Mastigocladopsis repens PCC 10914: one gene and its partners. The protein of the gene in region 3 interacts with the protein of the main gene of each other region in a pairwise test. Links are inferred from orthologs where the notes say so. Each region holds a gene or a part of one and is shown on either strand. Other genes may lie near its edges.

Region 1 (6,460 bases), 320 kb from region 3 along the record:
TCAACCACGCATCCACTAGATTCACTCAAAGATGTACCTAGCGGTTTGCCATAGGCAATATCCAGTCCTTTGTGCTGTAGTTGATAAGACAAACCCAGGACTGTTGCAGATTTACCGCAGTAAGCTTCCGTAGATCCAATTAACAAATATTTAGCAAATTTTGGCACACCTGCACTCCTAATTTCAAAATTCAGTTAGCTTTGAGCAGCTAGCTTGATTTTAGTTGTAGACCCCTGTAAGGAGGTTTCTTACAGGGTCAGCTGATAGCTAATTGCTGACCGCTTTTTACAACTGGGCTAGGTTTTATTAATTTTAGGTCGAACTTTGCCATTGAAGTTGTAAACCAAGTTGACTATAGAAATAATTGCTCAACTTACAACAAGTGTTGACTGTTCAAAAAAAAGCCTTTTTTTATTGGTAGCACAGGCAAAACGACAATTATGGAGTTATGTTGCCACAGTGTCTAATTTAATCCTCGATACGCAGCATCTTGCGGTAAAACGTTTGGGAAAAATCGGTGACGCGGGAACGCTTATAATTTTCTATAAGTTCAATTAAATAAATAATAAACTCGAAGCTTGCCATCATCAGTTCATAGCTCAATTCCGCGTTGCCATCAAACTGCATTCGGCAACGAGTTAAGTCTGAGGGTAGAGTTGCAACATTCCAAGTTGCAACAAAGGGAATATTATCACTGCTTTCTATCTTGCGGTGTCCCTCCAAAACGCCCTTTTGATAGAGACTAATCGCATAGGGTAAGAAATTGCGCTTACTACCTTGAATGTAAGGCAAGTAGACGCTTGCTTGTTGTTGAGTGGCGGGTTGGAGTTGCTCGAAAGACATACTTTAAATCTTCCTCAAGTAAGTTGACAACCGGACACCTTTAGGGGTGTTGTCAATAGTATTCCCAAAAAAATGTCTGTTTACACATTGGTCAAAGGCAGATGCAAAGACTCATTTGTGACTCTTAACTCTTAACTGGTTGACTCTTTGTTAACTCCGTTTAAAGATGTCCTAAGGAACATTTGAGTGGTTTTAGGCTATGGCTCCACTGGTTGCAAACTATTACTTGACCTACCGCTGTAATGCCAGATGTCATTTTTGTAACATCTGGACATTAGAACCGGGAAAGGAAGCTGATTTTGAAACAATCAAAAATAATTTGAAGGATTTACGCCGCTTGGGAGTCAAGTATGTGGACTTCACAGGTGGTGAACCACTTCTACGTCCTGATGTCAATCAGATTTATACAGAGGCGAAACGTCAGGGTTTTCAAACCAGTATCACAACGAACACAATTTTGTATCCGAAGAAAGCTAGGGAAATTCAGGGATTAGTAGACTATTTGAATTTCTCCCTGGATGGTGGGGATGCAGAAACTCATGATCAGTCTCGAGGAGTCAAAATTTTTGACACTTTGGTGGAGTCGGTTGAAATTGCAAAGTCTTTAGGAGAATACCCCGTACTCAACCACACCGTTACCGCTCAGAATTATCATCGCCTTGAAGAAGTTGGAGAATTAGGTAAAAAACTTGGTGTTCGGGTTTGGTTGAATCCCGCCTTTACAGCACACGAACACTACAACTCGAATAAGAATCCCACCCCGGAAATGGTAGCGGCAATCGAAGCAACTGGGAAGAAATATAACAATGTCGGGTACAATAGGGCTGCACTGGCTTTTATTGAGGCTGGGGGCAATGATACTAAAAATCCCCGTTGTAAAGCGGTGGATGCTGTCATTGCTATTTCTCCTAATGACGAACTGCTGCTACCTTGCTACCACTTCGCCCAAACGGGAATTCCCATTAATGGGCGACTTTACGAGCTATATCGCGAGTCTGAGGAGGTAGAACAATACCGCCAATCTCAAGGTAAGCTCAAAGTATGTGAAGGTTGTACTGTTTGGTGTTACTTGTTACCCAGCTTCTTTATGGGTGTAGACAAATACTGGTGGTTGAATTACGTAACCTATGCCAGCGAATTCCTGGCCCGAAAACGATTCTTACAACGAGCTTGATCCGCTCAACTCCCTCTTTTGTGACCTATCCACGTCAGAAGAGGAGTTAGAGGAGGAGACACCCCACTCAATGACTCTTCCATCCCGGTTTCAAGGTCGTAGACGCAAAGCCGCTCTCGTTTTGACAATGGTCTGGAGTGGTACGATCGCCCTGCATTTAGTTTCGTGGGGTACATTGTTTGTACTGGGACTGACGACCATCCTAGGATTTCACGCCTTAGTGTTGGTGTTTGCCCGACCAAAACGTTACCCGGAACAAGTACAGGGAGATTTGCCATCTGTATCCGTGTTGGTGGCAGCTAAAAATGAAGAGGCGGTCATTGGCAGATTAGTCAAGAGCCTTTGTAGTTTGGAATACCCAGATGAACAGTACGAAGTTTGGGTGATTGATGATAACAGCACCGACAGGACGCCCCAGTTGCTGGCAGAACTGGCGCAGGAATACGAGAATCTGAAGGTACTGCGGCGAAAGCCAGACGCTGGCGGAGGAAAATCCGGAGCGTTGAATCAGGTGCTACCGCTGACAAAAGGGGAAATTTTAGCGGTGTTTGATGCTGATGCCCAGGTGCCACCAGACTTGCTACTACGTGTCATACCGTTGTTTCAACGGGAAAACGTGGGCGCGGTGCAGGTGCGAAAGGCGATCGCCAACGCCAAAGAAAATTTCTGGACAAAAGGTCAAGCGGCAGAAATGGCATTTGATACATTTATGCAGCATCGACGGACTGTCATTGGTGGTATTGGCGAGTTGCGGGGTAATGGTCAATTTGTCCGGCGACAAGCGCTTTTGCGTTGCGATGGCTGGAATGAAGAAACCATTACCGATGATTTGGATCTGACGTTTCGCCTGCATTTAGATAACTGGGATATTGAGTGCGTATTTAACCCAGCGGTCGAAGAAGAAGGCGTGACAAATGCCATTGCCCTCTGGCATCAGCGTAACCGTTGGGCAGAAGGCGGATATCAGAGGTATTTAGATTACTGGGATCTGATTCTCAAAAACCGCATGGGTACGCGCAAAACCTGGGATTTATTCCTGTTTACCCTGATCATGTACATCCTACCCACAGCGGCGGTGCCAGATTTAGTGATGGCGATCGCACGACATCGTCCACCAATTTTAAGTCCAGTTTCTGGCTTAACGGTGACAATGTCAATGGCGGGGATGTTTAGTGGTCTGCGTCGGATACGTCAAAAACAGGAATTCCAACTGTCTACCTATCTTCTGCTGCTGCTCCAGACCTTGCGTGGCAATTTATATATGCTCCACTGGATGGTGGTCATGAGTAGCACCACCGCTCGGATGTCAATACGACCAAAGCGGTTGAAATGGGTGAAAACAGTACATCAAGGTAAAGAATGAAGAATGAAGATGAAGATTTTTCTCTCTTCTATCTTCATTCTTGTTTAAAATTCATCATCAGCTTCTGAATCTTCTACCCACTCCGATGTGGTTGTAGAGTCAAGTCTTTCTGCATCGTCTGTAAATCGGATGATTTCTCCATCAAAGAATTGTGCCAAACGTTGCGCTGCGGCTTCAACTTCATCAACTGCCCAATGAGCGTTACTAGCTGGAGGTTGAGGTGTGGATGGTGTAGTACTGCGATTTGCCGTGTCTGAAGTTGAGACCACAGCACCATTCGTTGTATTTGAAGTTTTTGTGGTCGGTGTTTTGGGTGTGGGAATTTCAGGAGAAGGCGCAGGAGGCGGTTCGTAACTAGAAGGAGTAGTAGAAGGAGTCGTGGGCTTCTTGTGCGGAGAAGTTTGAGGTGGGATAGAAGTTGATGAGGTTGCTAATTCCAGGTTTATCTTAATATCACATTTGAAAGTTTCTTTAAACGCTGCTACTATTTTAGACTGGTCTGATTGTACTTGTTTATACCATGCTTGTTTAATAGCAACACGAGCGACAACGCCATCAAATTCTATAAGATGACACATTTGGCGCAGTAGCTCTCGTCTTGAGATTGGCTGGAGATTGGCAAGCACTTGCTGCCAAACCTGGGTTAATTCATATTGTGTGACCTCAGTCATTTCCTCTGTTTGGGATACTGAGGATGCTGCTTCTACTTTAGGAGGTGGTTCTGGGGGAGTGGAGGTAGGGGGAGTGGGGGATACTGTAGGTGTTTGTTGGCTTGTGACTTCTTTGACAGGTTTTAGATTATTTTCTGATGGTGGTGTTTCGCGGCTTGTCGCTGTCCTTTGTTCAGTTCTTACAGATGGTGAAATCTTTGGTGGAATTGCGCCTTTGCCATTTTGCTGAACAGAAATACTGGCTGAGGGTAACAATCCTAGCAATGTGACTTCTAACCACAGACGCGGTTGTGTGGTGTTTTTCAGTTGCACTTCGGCGGTTCGTAAGTGTTGCTGTCCCGCCAAAATTGTACTCATGTCAAACTCTTGGGCAAAATCAATCAGCGCTTCCCAAGTTTGGGGAGTGCAAGCAACCAAATCGTTGCGGCTGGGTGCAGTTTTAGCAATGAGTAAATCCCGGTAGAAGCCAGCGAGATTCTGGAGAATAATCAGAGGTTCCCGACCGCGATCTAGGATTTTACGGGTATAGTCTAGAACATTTTCAGGGTTGTTAGAGGCGATCGCATTCAACAGTAAGAGCAAATCGCGTTCGCTGACCGAACCAACTAAATCCCAAACTCTGTCTGGTGTGACTTCTGCTGACAATAAACTTAACTGGTCAAGCAGACTTTCTGCATCCCGCAATCCTCCCTGAGCGAGTTGGGCTACCATGGTTATGGCTTCGAGGGTAATATTAATATTTTCTTTGTAGGCGATATGACTCAAATGCTTTACCATCGCCTCTAAATCTATTCTGCGGAAGTCGAAGCGTTGACATCGAGAAATGATAGTTGGCAAGACTCGTTGCGGGTCGGTTGTCGCTAGTACAAAGACAACGTGTTTCGGTGGTTCTTCGAGGGTCTTTAGTAGCGCATTAAACGCTGCTGTACTGAGCATATGGCACTCATCAACCACGTAAACCTTATACCGACACTGTACGGGAGCAAATTGCGCCCTTTCTATAAGCTCACGGATATTATCGACACCAGTGTTACTTGCCGCGTCAATTTCAATAACATCTAAAGAATAGCCCTTAGTGATTCCCTGACAAACATCACACACGCCGCAGGGTTGAGGTGTGGGTTTGTCATTTTTAAGACAATTAAGCGATTTTGCCAAAATGCGAGCGCTGGAGGTTTTGCCCGTACCCCTAGGACCTGTGAACAAGTAGGCAGGGGCGATTTTGGCAGCCCGGATAGCATTGGTGAGGGTGGTAGCGATCGCCTCTTGCCCCACGAGTTCAGCAAAACTCTTTGGGCGATACTTGTGGTGCAGGGGTTCGTAAGACATAGAGGGCAAATGTCAATGCCTTTGAGGGTTAATAACTAGCACCCAGAGCAATTTGGGATTAGACAATTCTAAACGTATAAGGTAACTTCAAACATCTAGAAATTCACTTTTCTTAGTACAAATATACCATTGACAATAGAGTATGATTTATAGATATTTCGCTAATGTAGAAAAATTGTATGTTCTACAGGTGAGGGAAAATTGCGCGTCTGTAGATTTTCTTTAATTCTTAGTGGCGCTTGGGAGTGCAGTAAGTAGACGCGTAGCAGCTTTTCGTTAGACATGGCTACAATCTTATGGTGAACACCAACACTTACGGGTGCGGGAGATGCTCAAGCGGATAATTCAATGGCTCCGAAGGTTTTTTCAACGCTTGTTTGGCTCAAATCAGACTCAAGCAACCAGGGCACATGTTCAAAAACAACCGCCTCCACCCCTGAGCGATACAGATCTGGAAGTTTTGTTTACAGAACTATTAGAAGGCGTGTATCAGGCACGAGGGCAAGCATGGGCGCAAAAGTGGCTGGATAATATTGAACATCGCGTCTCAACAGAACGTTGGGTAGAGTGGTTGCAGCGGTTTGGCGAAAGATTGCTAGCATCACCTACACTCAATAATGAATTGGCCTCCCGAATGGTACAACTAGGTGAATTGGACATTGGAGAAGTTGGAAACGTCGCCTATGATATTGGGATGCAGTTGTTAACGCGCACAAGCGGCGAACCAATATGGGAGTATGAGGGACCAGATACTGTCAAACAAACCCCTGCAACCGCACAAACTTTCGACGAGCAAGTGGAAGTCGTGGAAGTAGAAAACCTCCCAGAAGGAGAATACCAAACCGTTACCTTAGAGCAGTTGTTTGAGCTTTTGCAGCAAGATGAGAACTTACGCAACCAGATTTCCCAGCAACTGGGAATTGAGACAGACGATCCACAAATAATCATCCAAGCATTGCTTAATCAATTCCATACAGATCATCAATCAAGCACAAATCAAGCAGAAGCATAAGTAAATACCTGACCTCTGACGAAACTCACATATATAATGGTGCTGGAAACTACAGGGGTCTTCGTAAG
Region 2 (6,336 bases), 1.0 Mb from region 3 along the record:
CCCCTTGCGAAGGGGAGGGTTAGAGAGGGGTGTACTCCATTTAAATGCAAAGTGCTGTATGAATTTTGCAAAGAATACTTGCATTCTCAAGAGTCAACAATTAGGGGTGTCAGGGGGAAGAAAGGGGTATATGGGTGTAAGGGACTTGCACAATCATCAGAATTGGTGAAAAATTGTACGGCGAGTAGCCATGAGGCATTCTCGCTTGCAAGAAAGCCAAGAGGATATCAGTGAAAGTTTTAGTTGTAGGCAATGGAGGGCGCGAACACGCCCTAGCTTGGAAACTGTTGCAATCAAAGCAAATTGAGCAAGTTTTCTGTGCGCCGGGGAATGGAGGTACAGCAAGTCTAGAACGCTGCCAAAACCTGTCTTTAACAGTAGATGACTTTGAGGGGATTAGCCAATTTGCCCTGCATCAGGGCATTTCTCTGATAGTTGTGGGACCAGAAGTACCATTGGCAAAAGGTATAACAGACTATCTGAATTCAAAAGGTCTGATGGTTTTTGGTCCAACCAGAGCAGGCGCGCAGATTGAGGCAAGTAAGGCTTGGGCAAAAGCTTTAATGCAGGAAGCAGGAATTCCCACGGCACGGGCTGCGGTATTTACGGAGGCAGCAGCAGCCAAATATTATGTGAAAGCACAGGGTGTACCTATTGTTGTCAAAGCCGATGGTTTGGCGGCTGGTAAAGGTGTTATCGTCGCTGAAACGGTGGAACAGGCACTTTCGGCGATTGATGCCATGTTTGGTGGGCAATTTGGCAGTGCTGGGAAATTTGTTGTTATTGAAGAATGTTTGATTGGGCAAGAGGTTTCTGTTTTAGCGTTGACTGATGGGTTAACAATTCGCCCGTTGCTGAGCGCTCAAGACCATAAGCGGATTGGTGAGGGCGATACGGGAGAAAATACGGGTGGTATGGGAGCCTATGCCCCAGCGCCCATTGCTACGCCAGAGTTGATGGCAGAAATTCAAAAAGAAGTTTTGGAAAAAGCGATCGCCGCACTGAGGGCTAAAGGCATTGACTACCGAGGTGTGCTTTACGCTGGGTTGATGATTACCCCTAAAGGTGACTTTAAAGTTTTGGAATTTAACTGTCGCTTTGGCGATCCGGAAACACAAGTGGTGTTACCACTGTTGGAAACACCTTTAGAAGAGCTAATTCTGGCTTGTGTTGAGCAGCGTTTGGCTCAAATGCCACCCATTGCTTGGAAACAAGGGGCAGCTGTTACAGTCGTTGCTGCTTCTGGTGGTTATCCTGAAGTTTACGAGAAAGGCAAGGTGATTACTGGTATTGAGCAGGCAGAGGCACTAGGAACAACTGTATTTCACGCTGGTACCAAGTTGAGCCAAGAACAACTGGTCACAGATGGTGGTCGCGTGTTAAATGTTACCGCAGTAGGAGAAAATTTTGACCAAGCGTTTGCCCAAGCGTACGCTGGGATCAAATCTATTGACTTTGAAGGGATGTATTACCGACGAGACATTGGTTATCGAGTCAGGTAAGAGGGGGAGTGGAGGTGTAGAGGTGTGGAGGTGTGGAGGTTTTGGTTCTTTCCTCCCCTCCCCGTGTGCTCTTGTTCCCCGCTTCTCCTGACTTGTTTGTCAAAGAAGCTGTTAATTTTTAGTTGTTGGGGTGGTTTCAATCCTTAATTGAGAGGAATACAGAACTATCCCCGCTCTAATAACTCAACCCCTGATAGATATTAGATATAGGTAAAGTATACATTTTCCTCTTACCCTCATTGTCAGCACCATAATAACTTTTTAAGATGCTAGCTCTTTTAAAAACAATCAGAGAAGCAATTGTAAATTGGTGGTCGGAGTTTACTCTCCAGACCAAACTTCTAGCAGCCGCCACTTTGGTAGTATCTCTGGTGATGAGTGGTTTGACCTTCTGGGCGGTGAATACAATTCAGCAGGATGCACGTCTGAATGATACTCGCTTTGGACGTGACCTCGGGCTGCTGCTTGCAGCTAACGTTGCTCCGCTGATTGCTGACCAGAATCTCACCGAGGTAGCACAGTTTTCCCAACGCTTCTACAGCAGCACCTCTAGCGTGCGTTATATGCTTTATGCTGATGAAACAGGGAAAATCTATTTTGGGATTCCCTTTTGGGAACCAGAGGTGGAAACTTCCCTGACCATTGAACGGCGGATAGAACTGCCAGATAATTACGCTGCTGATACAGAAAAGCCAATGGTGCGACAGCATCGATCGCCAGATGGGGAAGTCACCGATGTATTTGTTCCAATCACTGCAGATGGTAAACACTTAGGTGTGTTGGCAATTGGCATTAACCCCAACCCGGCTGCTGTAATCTCGACAAATTTTACCCGCGATGTCACCATTGCCGTTTTTATCTCAATTTGGGTCATGGTGATTTTGGGAGGGGTGATTAACGCTTTGACAATTACCAAGCCAATTAAAGAATTGCTGGTGGGGGTAAAAGAAATTGCTGCGGGGAATTTCAAGCAGCGAATTGGCTTACCACTAGGAGGCGAACTTGGGGAGTTAATTCTCAATTTTAATGAGATGGCAGAGCGCTTAGAGCGTTATGAAGAACAGAATATTGAGGAACTGACGGCGGAAAAAGCCAAGCTAGAAACGTTAGTTTCTACTATTGCTGACGGAGCTGTCCTTATTGATAACCATATGCAGGTCATTTTAGTCAACCCCACGGCAAAGAGAATTTTTGGCTGGGAAGGGGCTGAGGTGGTAGGCGAAAACGTTTTGCATAATTTGCCTTCACCAGTGCAAATGGAAATCGCTCGTCCCTTGTATGAAATGGCAGCGGGGGAGTGCGAAAGTGCTGAATTCCGTATAGCGCTCACCCAACCTATTAAGCGCACTATCCGCATTCTCCTAACAACAGTTCTTGACCAGCAAAGGGACAATGTCAAAGGTATTGCTATCACTGTCCAAGATATCACCCGTGAGGTAGAACTAAACGACGCAAAAAGTCAATTTATCAGTAATGTCTCCCACGAACTGCGAACGCCCCTATTTAATATCAAGTCCTTCATTGAGACTTTGCACGACTACGGCGAAGACTTAGGTGTTGAACAAAGAAAGGAGTTTTTGGTCACTGTCAATCATGAAACCGATAGACTAGCCCGTTTAGTCAACGATGTTTTAGATTTGTCAAAGCTGGAATCTGGTCGCAGCTATCACTTACACGGGGTGGATTTGGCGCAAGCGATCGAGCAGACACTGCGTACTTATCAACTCAATGCTAGGGACAAAGGCATTGAACTCATTCAAGAAGTTAGCCCGAATTTGCCCCTTGTTGTTGGTCACTATGATTTGTTACTGCAAGTATTGGCTAATTTGGTTGGTAATGGGCTTAAGTTCACCAAGGCGGGTGGGAAAGTTGCCCTACGTGCCTATCAACTCGAACCAAAGCCCAACTCTCATACTCAAGCACCTAAAGTCCGGATAGAAATTTCCGACACTGGTATAGGCATTGCCCTAGAAGACCAAGAAGCCATTTTTGACCGCTTTTTCCGAGTAGAAAACCGAGTTCATACTCTAGAAGGCACTGGTTTAGGGCTATCTATTGTCAGGAGTATCATAGATAAGCATCACAGTAAAGTCCATCTGGTGAGTGAAGTTGGCGTTGGCACAACTTTTTGGTTTGACTTAGTGGTATTTGATGAAGAAGCGTCTCATGTTCAGAAATAACCACCTTTTGAACGTAATATAGCAAGAACAACAAGATTCCCGACTTTAAGAAGTCGGGAATCTGAGCCAATAGATTTATGCGCGAAGCCCAGGCACTTCACACAAATCAAATGACCAATTACTAATTATTTGGTCATTTTAACGAGTATTTCTTGAGAGTTTGCAACCTTTGTTCGACTGCATCAAAGGTCTCCATTTTTTTTGCGAAGGACCAGCGGACTGTATTTCGCCCAACTTCCGGTGTGGAGTAAAAACTAGAACCTGGTACAACGGCTATTCCGACTTCCTCAACTAGGTATTTGGCAAATTTCTCATCATCTCCATGAAAGTCCAATTGGCTAAAATCAGTTATTAAGTAATAAGCGCCTTGAGGTGGCTGTATGATAAATTGATATTTTTCGAGAATTTTGAGTATCCGATCTCGTCGGATAGTGTATGCTTCTTTTTGAGTCTTGAAGAACGACTCTGGCAATCCCAATGCAGCTACTGCAGCGTACTGGAAGGGAGCTGGCGCACAAATTGTTGTAAAGTCATGTAGTGTCCGAATGGCTGCACTTAAATTAGAAGGAGCACAAACATAGCCAAGCCGCCATCCGGTTACGGAGAAAGTTTTACTCATACCACTAATAGTTATAGTTTGCTCAAACATTCCATCAAGGGTTGCTAGAGGAATGTGTTGGTGTTCGTCGAAGGTAATGCGATCGTAAATTTCATCCGTAATAGCGACAACGTTAAATTCTCGGCAAAGACTGGCTATATAGTTTAATTCTTCCCTTGTAAAAACACGTCCAGTAGGATTATGAGGTGTATTGATAATGATCGCCTTGGTTTTATGTGAAAAGGCAGCTCGTAGACTTTCTGGATCGAGTTGGAAAAAGGGCGGTTCTAACCTGACAAAAACTGGTTTAGCTTGTGCGAAATTAATGGCGGGGAGATAATTATCATGAAATGGTTCTATAACAATAACCTCATCACCTGGATTAACTAAGCTAAGCATCGCCAAAACAATCCCTTCCGAGACGCCGCAAGTAACGGTAATTTGCTCCTCTGGGTCATAGTATAAATCGTACAAGTTTTGGAGATTACTTGAGATTGCTTGGCGAAGTTCTGGAATTCCCCAAGTGTTTGTGTATTGGTTATGCCCTTCTTCAATTGCCTGGCACGCAGCCCGAGTCAGTTCAGGAGGGGGGAGAAAATCAGGCAATCCTTGAGCCATGTTGATGGCTTTATGCTTGATTGCAAGTCTTGTCATTTCACGAATCAAAGAGGTGCGAAAATCATGTAATCGCTTAGCAGATGGATACATTTATTCTCCTGTGAAACTTAAAGTATTAGAATAATCGTTTTGCGAGTAAAGACTCCTCCGCTTAATTGTTAATAATATGTAATAGATTAAGTTTTCTTTGACTCATGCACTTATGAGCGCTTTCAAAAGCATAAACTACAAACCATATGGTAGGGGCACAGCATGCTGTGCCCCTACAACCAACTATCCTACGGTTGCACACCTTTGATTTCGGACGACTTGGGCGGCTGCAACATCTTGCGCCCTCCGATTTTCGGTTAAGTTGTAGACAAAGCAATCATCAAACATACAAATAATAAAACCAACAGCAAAACCAAAGCCTGATTGCGTCTCATCCAGCTTCTTACTGTTGCACCAAAGCTGCTGGCGTAATGCTGCTGCAACTCTTGTTTACTCTCTTCAAGATTTTGGTAGAGAATGCATTCCTTAGCAAAAGGACGTTGGGGAAAATTGCAAGTATCGTCAGCGTGGTAAGTGCAGGTGTTGCAGAGATACTCCTTCTCGGTTGCGCGGTGTAGGGGTATCCCAGGGTGTCCGTAAGCTTTCAACTGCATGCCACAATGAGGACAGGTGACAGCTTGGGAATTTAGAGGTAGATGACAGCGAGGGCAAGTAGCAGTGTCCACTAGCGTAGCTTTAAATAAGCAAACATTTTGATTTTAGCTATTTACTTAGAAGGATGGGGATAAAACACTCGTTCACGAGTTCCAAACACTCGTTCACGAGTCCCAAACACTCGTCCACGAGTCCCAAACACTCGTCCACGAGTCCTCAACACTCGTTCACGAGTCCCAAACACTCGTTCACGAGTCCTCAACACTCGTCCACGAGTCCTCAACACTCGTCCATGAGTCCTCAACACTCGTCCACGAGTCCTCAACACTCGTCCATGAGTGTTTGGGACTCGTGGACGACAAAAAACACCTCGTTTGGCAAATTTTAAGAACCAGAAGCAGCTTTAACAGATTTGCTTTTGATTGCTTTAAAGCGATCGCCTAATTGTTCAGCAAGCCTTTTTAAACCAGGAGTCTTTTTAGCAGCGGTTTTCACGTAGCCATAAACCGTCAAACTACTGCTCATGGCTTCACTCCCCACTGCTAATAAGGTATCATCTACCTGTTCGCTTAGTTGCCGCAGTGCAATCAAAAGTTCGGTGAGTGTAGCGGCTAATTGATAATCCCGTACAAATTCCTCAAGGTTAAAACTAGCTGGTAAGATGTCGGGGTTGGACTGAGCAGCGGTGAGGCTATTGTTGACAAAGGCTAAACTTTTGTCGCCCATTTTAAATAACCTGCGCCGTTCTTCCGTACTTAAGGTAATCAGGAAAGGTAGCTTCTTTTGAATTGTT
Region 3 (8,741 bases):
ATTTTCTTTTAAATAAAAGCCCATATATTCCCAAATATCTATATCATTACCTCCAGCTAGTGGTTCGGAAAAATTTTTAATAAAGAGAAAGGTAAAAGAGCAAGAGATACACAAAAAAATGAATATTTGTTGTGTTATGAGCTTGGCTTTAACATTTGAGAACATACTCATAATTCACTCCCAGCAAAATAAAGTACTCGATTCAGTAGGAGTCAGGTCAATGTCGTAAGCTTTTCGGCTGATGTTTAGATTTACGCTTGATTGTTTTACTGCAAGGCGGTTATTCCCTTTTTATTGATCACAATAGCCGCACTCCACGAAATTCTTTAGCGATCGCTACATGAGAAGATATAGAAAGAAAAACCATTGTTTGCCGACAAGTTCCCCTACTCACACCAAACCATCAGTGTAAACACCATTTAACTCTTATTTAAAAATTTTGGCAAAAAATCGCTTCATTGCTTCCCAGGATTGCTTATCTGCAGCTTCATTGTAAGCTACTCCCTTAGAAGGATCATTGCCTGTTTCTGGATTTGTGAAGGCATGAACTGCACCAGGGTAAGAGATTAATTGCCAGTCCACATTTGCCTGTTGCATTTCTTTTTGAAAACCTTTGACTTGTTGCTGAGGAACCAAGGGATCATTAGCACCATGCAACACTAAGACGTTTGCTTTGATATTTTTGGCATCGTTAGGGTTTGGGGTATCGAGATTTCCGTGAAAACTGACGACACCCGCAATATTGGCACCACTGCGGGCTAATTCCAATACTGTACCGCCACCAAAGCAGTAACCAATAGCAGCAATGCGTTTGGCATCAGTGAGCTGATTTTTCCGTAAGACTTCCAGTCCAGCATTAGCACGCGCTCTCATCAACTGTCTATCTTTGCGATAAATTGTCGCTTGTGCTCCTGACTCTTTTGGATTTTTCGGTCTAATTCCTTTGCCATAGATATCAGCCGCAAAGGCGACATACCCTAGTTTGGCTAATTGCTCAGTACGTTTTTTGGCATAATCCTGTAACCCGTTCCATTCGTGAACTACTAAAACACCTGGACGTTTACCCTGTATAGCGTCGTCATACGCCAGATAGCCTTCTAAAACTGTATTCCCTTGTTTATATTCAACGACTTTAGTTTGAATAGCTGCTAGCGCGTGTGTTGATGTTAACAATACAACTACAGGAGTGATCAGAACAGAAAAAAGTGATTTCATAAATGCAAATAATTTCCCCTTCAAAAGGAAGTTTAGAGCAAGTGAAACGTTGTTTCCAAGAGATAATCTCTTGGAAAAGCAAGTAAGTTGCGAGTCTAACATATTTTTACAAAAATGAGAATGTTTTTGTCGCGTCACAAGGGTGAATTGATATGATTTCCACCAGAAACCTTGCAAAAAACAAATTATTTTAAGTTTAATAAAAAATTAACTATTGTTTAAGCAGATTTTAAATTTTAGTCAATTATCTAATGAAGCTATAAATCTCCCTCTTTGGGTGTAAGTAAATAAGGCTTGAAAAATACAAAAATTTTAGTGTCTACTATTTAGAAAAAAGCTTTCGTCAGTTTTATGTAACGCAAAAGACTGCACATGACAAAATTAGGATTTTAAAATATTTTTCTAAATAATTTTGTGTAGAAGCCAGCATATTTATGTTTGGTATTGCTCGTTATTAGCCTATCATAAGCAGAAAATTATAATTAACATAATTCTAAGAATTTTGCAAGGAGGAGTATCGTGTTATTTTCAAACAATTTCAAAATAAAAATACTCAAATTTTTGAGCTTGAGTATTGTGGTTTTAGCTTTGGTTATTGGTCCTTCTCTAGTAGAAAATGATTGGCATTTTTTTAACACATCATCTTTAGAAATCACTGTCAATGCTCAAGAAGCTCAACAGCAAAACAATAATGAGGCTCAAAAACCTGCAACGTCTGGAGGGGAAGAAAAGGGCAAGAGTGGCGAAGCAGGAAGCGCTGGGAATGAAGGGGAAAAAGAAGGCAAGCTGGATATTTTTAAAATAACTACGGGTGCGCTGGCGGGTCTGGTACTGTTTTTGTATGGCGTCACCCGGATGGCAGAGGGTATGGAAGCGTTGGCAGGCGATCGCGCCAAAGAAATCATTAGTAAGTTCACTACGAATCGCTTTGCCGGAGTACTGACTGGTACGGTAGCGACAACAGTACTAGATTCGTCGAGTGTGACAATCATCATCGTGATTGCGATGGTGAGTGCTGGATTGCTAAGTTTTGTGGAATCTCTCGGCGTGGTTCTAGGTTCCAATATTGGCACAACTATCGGCGCTCAAGTCGTTGCTTTTAAGATTAACGAGTATGCGCCGATCGCAATGTTTATTGGCTTGTTGTTAACTTTTTTAGGTAAGACAGACCGCTGGAAAAACATCGGTTTAATTACGCTGGGGCTAGGCTTGCTGTTTTTTGGCCTTGACACAATTGAAGACGCAATGGAACCGTTCAAAGACTATGAGCCATTTATTAATTGGATGGAAAGCTTGGGGGAAAACACGCTGTTGGGTGCTTTAGTCGGGGCGCTGTTTACAATCTTGATCCAATCTTCCTCCGCTACCGTTGCCATTGTCGTCACTCTAGCTAGTCAAGGATTGGTTTCATTACCCGCAGGGGTTGCTTTGGTACTGGGTGCTGAAGTTGGTACCTGCGCTGATACACTCGTGTCTACGATAGGACGCGAACGCCCAGCCGTGCGGACGGGCATTTTTCATTTGATTTTCAATGTTGTTTGCGCCGGTGTGGGGATTTTATTTGCTGCTCAATTAGCAGGACTTGCCCAGTGGGTTTCTAGCTTGGCGGGGGCGGGAGATAATGTTGCCCGTGAAATTGCTAATGCACAGTTATTATTTAATCTGCTGGGTGTGCTGACGGTCATCTGGTTTATTCCATCGATCGCCCGTTTGCTGGAACGGCTGATTCCTGATGGAAAAAACCGTGAAAGTCAAGCTGAAGCCAATTCTGTGGGTTAGGGATAGTCTGGCAGGCGAGTCCATAAGCCTTGGGGTGCAAAATATTATGGCTGTAAGGCTTTATCAGAAAATTCTATTCCGGCAAACCCTGAATTTTCATTAACTCCAATCCCCTTTCAAATATCTCATCAATTGGCAACATTTGCCCATGAATCGTCATAAATTTATGGTCTTTTGTTGCCCGAATAATTGAACCATCTTCTAAGCAATATTCAAAGACTTCTTGCTGACCTCGATTATGCCATTGGGCAATTGGTTGTGTGTATACATTCCCGTTACTATCAACTGTGTACACAGAGCATTCAATACTCTTTTCCACAATTTCCCCAATCGGCAAAAAGCCATATTCTACGGTTAACACTTCCGTGTCATAGCTTAAGCAATATTCGGCAAACTTTAACATTTGCTCGAATAATTCTTCAGCAATTTGTTTTTTTACTCCATTTTTTGCCGCGCCATCTACAAATTTTTCCCGCTGCTTTTTCATCTCATCGACTTTCTTTTTCCCCATTGCACGGCGCAGCAAATCCGCTTGTCCTAGAGAATATCCAGCCATATCTTGAGCAATTTTCATAATTTGCTCTTGATAGACCATAATTCCATATGTTTCATTCAATATAGGTTCTAGAACTTGGGTTTCATAGTCAATCTTCTCTCGACCATGCTTACGGTTAATAAACTTAGGAATGAGTCCTGCATCCAGTGGTCCTGGTCGATACAGTGCCAAAATTGATGAAATATCTTCTATGTTGGAAGGTTTTAAATCGCGGACTATTTGCCGCATTCCAGAAGATTCTAATTGAAATATCCCTTCTAATTCACCCGCTTCTAAAAGTTCGTAAGTCTTCTTAACATCTTTTGGTAAAGTTGGAAATTCGCCTTTAGCTAATATCCTCTGAGCTTTTCTTTCTTGACTAGTTATTTCGTATGGGTCAATTCTAAATCCTTTATTCTTCTCAATCAAATCAATGGTTTTCTGAATCATTGTCAGGTTCTTGAGACCCAGAAAATCCATTTTCAACAACCCCAGTAATTCCAAGTCTTCCATAAAATACTGGGTAATCACAGAACCGTCATTATTTTTTTGGAGCGGTACAATTTCATCTAATGGTTCAGAAGAAATTACCACACCGGCGGCATGTACACCAAAGGTTTTGTTCGTTCCCTCAATGCGGATTGCCATGTCAACCCAATGACGGACTCTTGGGTCATTATCATATTTCTCTTTAAACTCTGGTGCTGGTGTTTCATCAGAAATCATCACCTTGAGTTTGGTGGGTTTTCCCCGCGAAACGGGAATAAGCTTTGCCATTTTGTCTGATTCCCCATAGGGAATATTTAACACTCTGGCAACATCTTTTAAAACTGCTTTAGATGTTAGGCGGTTAAAGGTAATGATTTGGGCTACTCTTTCTTTCCCGTATTTTTCTGTCACATAATCAATGACTTCATCCCGTTTTTCGATACAGAAATCCGTATCAATATCAGGCATGGATTTCCGATCTGGGTTAAGAAATCTTTCAAAGAGCAGTCCATGATGCACGGGGTCAATGTTAGTAATTCCCATGGTATAAGCAACCAATGATCCCGCTGCTGAACCACGACCAGGACCAACAGGAATATTATTATCTCTCGCAAATTTGATGTAGTCCCACACCACTAAAAAGTATGTGGAAAACCCCATCTTCTGAATCATTGTAAGTTCATATTCCAGCCTTTCTTTATAGACTGTGTCAACTTCATTTATAGATTTGCGATGTAATTTTTGTAAGAGTCCTTGCCAAGCAACTTCTTCAACGTAAGTGTCAGCAGTGTGACCCGATGGGATGGGATAATTGGGAAGGCGAGGCGTATCCAGAATTTGGTATGACTCGACTTTCTCTGCAACTTCAACTGTAGTTGTCACTGCTTCTTCAATGACATCCTCTGGCAAATGGTCACGAAATAGCCCCTTCATCTCTTCAGCAGATTTGAGATATTCTGTGCCGCTGTAACGCATTCGCTTATCTTCAGAAATTAATTTGCCAGTCTGAATGCACAGCAAAGCATCATGTGCTTCTACGTCGTAACAAGAAATAAAATGGGAATCGTTAGTAGCTACAATTTTAATATCTAGCTCCCGTGCAATTTTCACAATTTCTACATTCACAATCCGGTCTTCTTGGGAGCCGTGGTCTTGAATTTCTAAATAATAATCATCACCAAAAACTTCTTTATACCACCGGGCAACTTTACGTGCAGCCTCTAATTTACCGCTGAGAATTGCTTGGGGGACTTCCCCACCCAAACAAGCACTCGTCACTATCAAGCCTTCATGGTATTGTTTTAAGAATTCTTTATTGATACAAGGACGGGAAAAAATTCCTTTACCCTGTACACCTTGTAGGTTAGAAATTGTGGTGAGTTTGACTAAATTTTTGTATCCTTTTGTATTTTTAGCTAAAACAACTTGATGATAGCGGGGACGGCGTTCTTGTTTTGTGATATCGCCGTTGATGATATACATTTCATTGCCGATAATTGGCTTGATATTTTTATTGCGACAGATTTTGATGAGCTCAATCGCACCGTACATCACACCATGATCTGTGAGAGCTATTGCTTTGATGCCCAGTTCGATGGCACGATCCACCAACTCTGGCAACTGACTGGCTCCATCAAGTAGACTGTAGTCACTATGAATGTGTAAAGGGACAAAGGACATATGCGTTTCCAACTAGCAGTCAAAAACAGAGGCGTTTACCAGAGTAGCGCAGTTTGTACTTGAGCGTGATAATCGCCTTATCCGGAATCTTTAATGTCCAAAGTGATGCTTTAATAATCGCATCGCTAACTGAGCGTCCTGCATGAACGAAACAGACAGCATCGATAAGCCTCAAACAAAACCTCGTCCTTGGTGGCAAAGAATTCCACTCACTTTGCAAATTGTCATCGCGCTCATTCTGGCAGTCGCATTGGGCGTTGCATTGGGTGCAGGAAACCCTAGTGAGGCAAATAAAACCTTTATAGAGACTTTAGCAATTCCTGCTGAATTAGTGCTAAAGGCTCTCCGCGCCCTTGCGACGCCGCTGATTTTGATGGCAGTGTTACATACCTTCATGACAACTCACATCCCTGGTAGAGCCGGGCGGCGTTTAGCAGTGCTGCTGTTTACTAACACGACAGTAGCTATTGTGATTGGACTTTTGGTGGCAAACGTCATGCGTCCCGGTACGTGGGGAAATTTGGCATCTCCAATAGGTGAGCAAACAGCTCCTAAAAGTTTCGATCCCTGGGGACTACTCAAAGACGCTGTGCCAAAAGCTGTACTTGAGCCTTTGGTTAATAACAATGTCATTCAGCTTATCGTTATTGCTCTTTGCTTCGGCATCGTCCTGCGTGCGATAAAATCTGAGCAAGTTGCCCAAGGTCAAACAACATACCAGCCGATTGAGCAGGTCATTGGCGTTTTGTTTGAAGCTATCATCCGTATCCTCCATTGGGTGATTGCTCTTGTGCCATTAGCAGTTTTTGGAATTGTTGCTAAAGTTGTTGCTGAAAAGGGCTTTGAGCCGTTTAAATCTCTAGGCGCGTTCGTTGTAGCGGTGGTAGTGGCGTTGGCGTTGCAAGCTTGCTACTACCTGACTAGGGTGAAATTTGGTTCTTGGGTGAAACCACAAAACTTCCTGCGTGGCGGTACTGATGCCTTTTTAACAGCTTTTTCCACCGATTCCTCAGTAGCGACGATGCCCGTTACCTTTGAGGCTTTACAGCACAAAATTGGCGTACGGGAAACCTCTGCTTCTTTGGGGGCATTAGTTGGCGCAAATTTCAATAATGATGGCACTGCGCTTTATGAGGCGATGTCTGCGCTGTTTATCTCCCAGGTGCTTGGGCAAAATCTGAATCTCGGGCAGCAGTTTGTTGTTATTCTCACGTCGATTTTTGCGTCGGTAGGTGCAGCAGGTATCCCAGAAGCTGGGTTGGTGACGATGACATTGGTGTTCACTTCCGTTGGCTTGCCCACACAGTATATTGCTTTGTTGATCACAGTGGATTGGTTTTTGGATCGCTGCCGCACTGTGATCAATGTTATGGGAGATATGACTGTGAGTGCCCTACTAGATGGCAAAAAGCCCCGTTCTGTTGACGAGGCTTAATCAATAGTTATGACTTTCCTATCTAATTCTGTTGTGGTCCTTTTGCGTCACATTCTTTAGCCCAGCACCGTTCTAAAAGTTTCACTCTATGTAGAAGCGCAAAGCGACGGGGGCTTAAGATCAGCTTTGTGTTGTGACCGAAGACTGGTTGGTTCAGATACTGCCAAAAAGGAAATTTAATTTTGCTGTTTTCTTGAGTCATACAAGGAGGACAATACTATAGAACGGTTGATCCAGTGCTTCTGTAGTATAAAATGTAACAAGCACTGAGTCCTAAGTTAAAGCTTACACAATATATATTCGAGTGTCCTTGTGGCAAATGCGGAAAATTTCAAAAATTATGTCGCTAGGTAGTTATAAAAAATCCGTTAAATCACAATACGGTTTGTATAGCCTGTGGCTATACAAACCAACCCTGTGCAGGCTTTGTGCGTGTGCCCGTAAACTCCGTATCCTTTAGGGTGACGGCTACCGTTAACCAAACTGTATTGCGTTAAATCAACATAGGTCTAGCCGCACATAAACCCCCTCTGCCAACCTGGGAGAGAGGGAATCAACAGTGGAATTAGGGTTTTTGTCAGTTCACATCTGGTGTATCATTCAGCTAAACAGGAAGCTAAGCTAATGAGCCTTCAAGTTGCATAGAGCTAGGGCTGAAGCCCTTACTACAAGCGAATCATCCTGGAAAAATGAATGACGATTAGCTGACTCAAGAGCGGTACTTTACGCAGTGTCAAAGCTTAATAATGATTGCCTGTTTTGCGATGGTGAATGGCTGTAACAGCATCGGGTTTTAATAATTTACCATTGTCAACAGTTGCATATACAACCCAGTGGTCTCCACATTCCATGCGTTTGTTGACAGAACATTCAAGATATGCTGAAGAGTCAGTCAGGACGATGCAGCCGTTATCCGCAACATCTGTAGGAAAACCTGCAAATCTCTCTTCTCCTGGGGCAAAAGATTTGCGGAAGTGTTTCATGTATTCCTGTTGGTTGCCTTCAGGCAGAATATTTAAAACAAACTTACCGCCTGGATACATCAGGGTATCAATCGCCCGGTCTTTGGCAATAGCAACGGTAAGACCGGGTGGGTTAAACGTGGCTTGAGAAATCCAAGACCCCATCATTCCAGTAGAGACTTCTCCAAGCTTTGCTGTCACGACGCAAACTGAGCCGACAATCCGACCGACAGCTTGTTCAACAGGGGTCGCTGCTGGTTGAGCCAAACGCAGTTTTTTAGCTTTTCTTAGGGTTTGAGCAAAGTCTGTACCCGTTTCTTCACACTGCTTGAGAAGGACATCTGAGGGTTTAAACTTCACTTTCATACTGTCAAACCCAAACCGATATCCCGCATCCCGGAGTTTGCCTTCAATTAAGTCAAAAGCTTCGCCACTCCATCCGTAGGAACCAAAGACCCCAGCGAGTTTGCTGTTGTCACTAATCGATAAGACAATACCCAAAGCAGTGTGAATCGGAGTCGGCGCATTACCACCAATGGTGGGAGAACCGATGATAAAGCCATCAGCTTTTTCTACAGCTGCTTTGATTTCTTCAGGTTGAGCAAATTCGCAGTTGATAGATTCTACAGCGACTCCTCCTTTGGTT

Evidence for each region. The genes of interacting proteins can lie anywhere in the genome.
Region 1: the proteins of MAS10914_RS0117460 (region 3) and MAS10914_RS0118935 interact in binary tests that used the Escherichia coli proteins (3 or more experiments, as listed by UniProt). The link is inferred for Mastigocladopsis repens PCC 10914 from one-to-one orthologs.
Region 2: the proteins of MAS10914_RS0117460 (region 3) and MAS10914_RS0121720 interact in binary tests that used the Escherichia coli proteins (3 or more experiments, as listed by UniProt). The link is inferred for Mastigocladopsis repens PCC 10914 from one-to-one orthologs.

The regions. Positions count from the first base shown.
Region 1 is NZ_JH992901.1:3,744,906-3,751,365, forward strand. Bases 2,903-5,856 are described here. They hold MAS10914_RS0118935 (DNA polymerase III subunit gamma/tau), read right to left. Parts: upstream 5,381-5,856; coding sequence 3,425-5,380; downstream 2,903-3,424. Other genes in these bases: MAS10914_RS0118930 (glycosyltransferase), read left to right, coding at 2,903-3,380; MAS10914_RS0118940 (hypothetical protein), read left to right, coding at 5,709-5,856. Also shown: MAS10914_RS0118915 (phosphotransacetylase family protein), read right to left, coding at 1-167; type IV pilus biogenesis protein EbsA, read right to left, coding at 469-843; MAS10914_RS0118925 (radical SAM protein), read left to right, coding at 1,043-2,017; more of MAS10914_RS0118930, read left to right, coding at 1,971-2,902; more of MAS10914_RS0118940, read left to right, coding at 5,857-6,392. UniProt on the Escherichia coli protein: Part of the beta sliding clamp loading complex, which hydrolyzes ATP to load the beta clamp onto primed DNA to form the DNA replication pre-initiation complex.
Region 2 is NZ_JH992901.1:4,438,210-4,444,545, forward strand. What follows is about bases 2,903-5,732. They hold MAS10914_RS0121720 (pyridoxal phosphate-dependent aminotransferase), read right to left. Parts: upstream 4,989-5,732; coding sequence 3,816-4,988; downstream 2,903-3,815. Other genes in these bases: nblS (two-component system sensor histidine kinase NblS), read left to right, coding at 2,903-3,682; MAS10914_RS0121725 (zinc ribbon domain-containing protein), read right to left, coding at 5,246-5,614; MAS10914_RS34520 (hypothetical protein), read right to left, coding at 5,656-5,732. Also shown: purD (phosphoribosylamine--glycine ligase), read left to right, coding at 231-1,502; more of nblS, read left to right, coding at 1,769-2,902; more of MAS10914_RS34520, read right to left, coding at 5,733-5,871; MAS10914_RS0121730 (hypothetical protein), read right to left, coding at 5,928-6,336. UniProt on the Escherichia coli protein: Shows aminotransferase activity with methionine and histidine as substrates, and to a lesser extent also with phenylalanine.
Region 3 is NZ_JH992901.1:3,429,063-3,437,803, forward strand. The notes cover bases 2,868-6,084. They hold MAS10914_RS0117460 (trans-splicing intein-formed DNA polymerase III subunit alpha N-terminal partner DnaE-N), read right to left. Parts: upstream 5,699-6,084; coding sequence 3,068-5,698; downstream 2,868-3,067. Other genes in these bases: MAS10914_RS0117455 (Na/Pi cotransporter family protein), read left to right, coding at 2,868-2,994; MAS10914_RS0117465 (dicarboxylate/amino acid:cation symporter), read left to right, coding at 5,841-6,084. Outside these bases: MAS10914_RS0117445 (hypothetical protein), read right to left, coding at 1-171; MAS10914_RS0117450 (dienelactone hydrolase family protein), read right to left, coding at 427-1,215; more of MAS10914_RS0117455, read left to right, coding at 1,777-2,867; more of MAS10914_RS0117465, read left to right, coding at 6,085-7,133; MAS10914_RS0117475 (diflavin flavoprotein), read right to left, coding at 7,874-8,741. UniProt on the Escherichia coli protein: DNA polymerase III is a complex, multichain enzyme responsible for most of the replicative synthesis in bacteria. This DNA polymerase also exhibits 3' to 5' exonuclease activity. The alpha chain is the DNA polymerase catalytic subunit.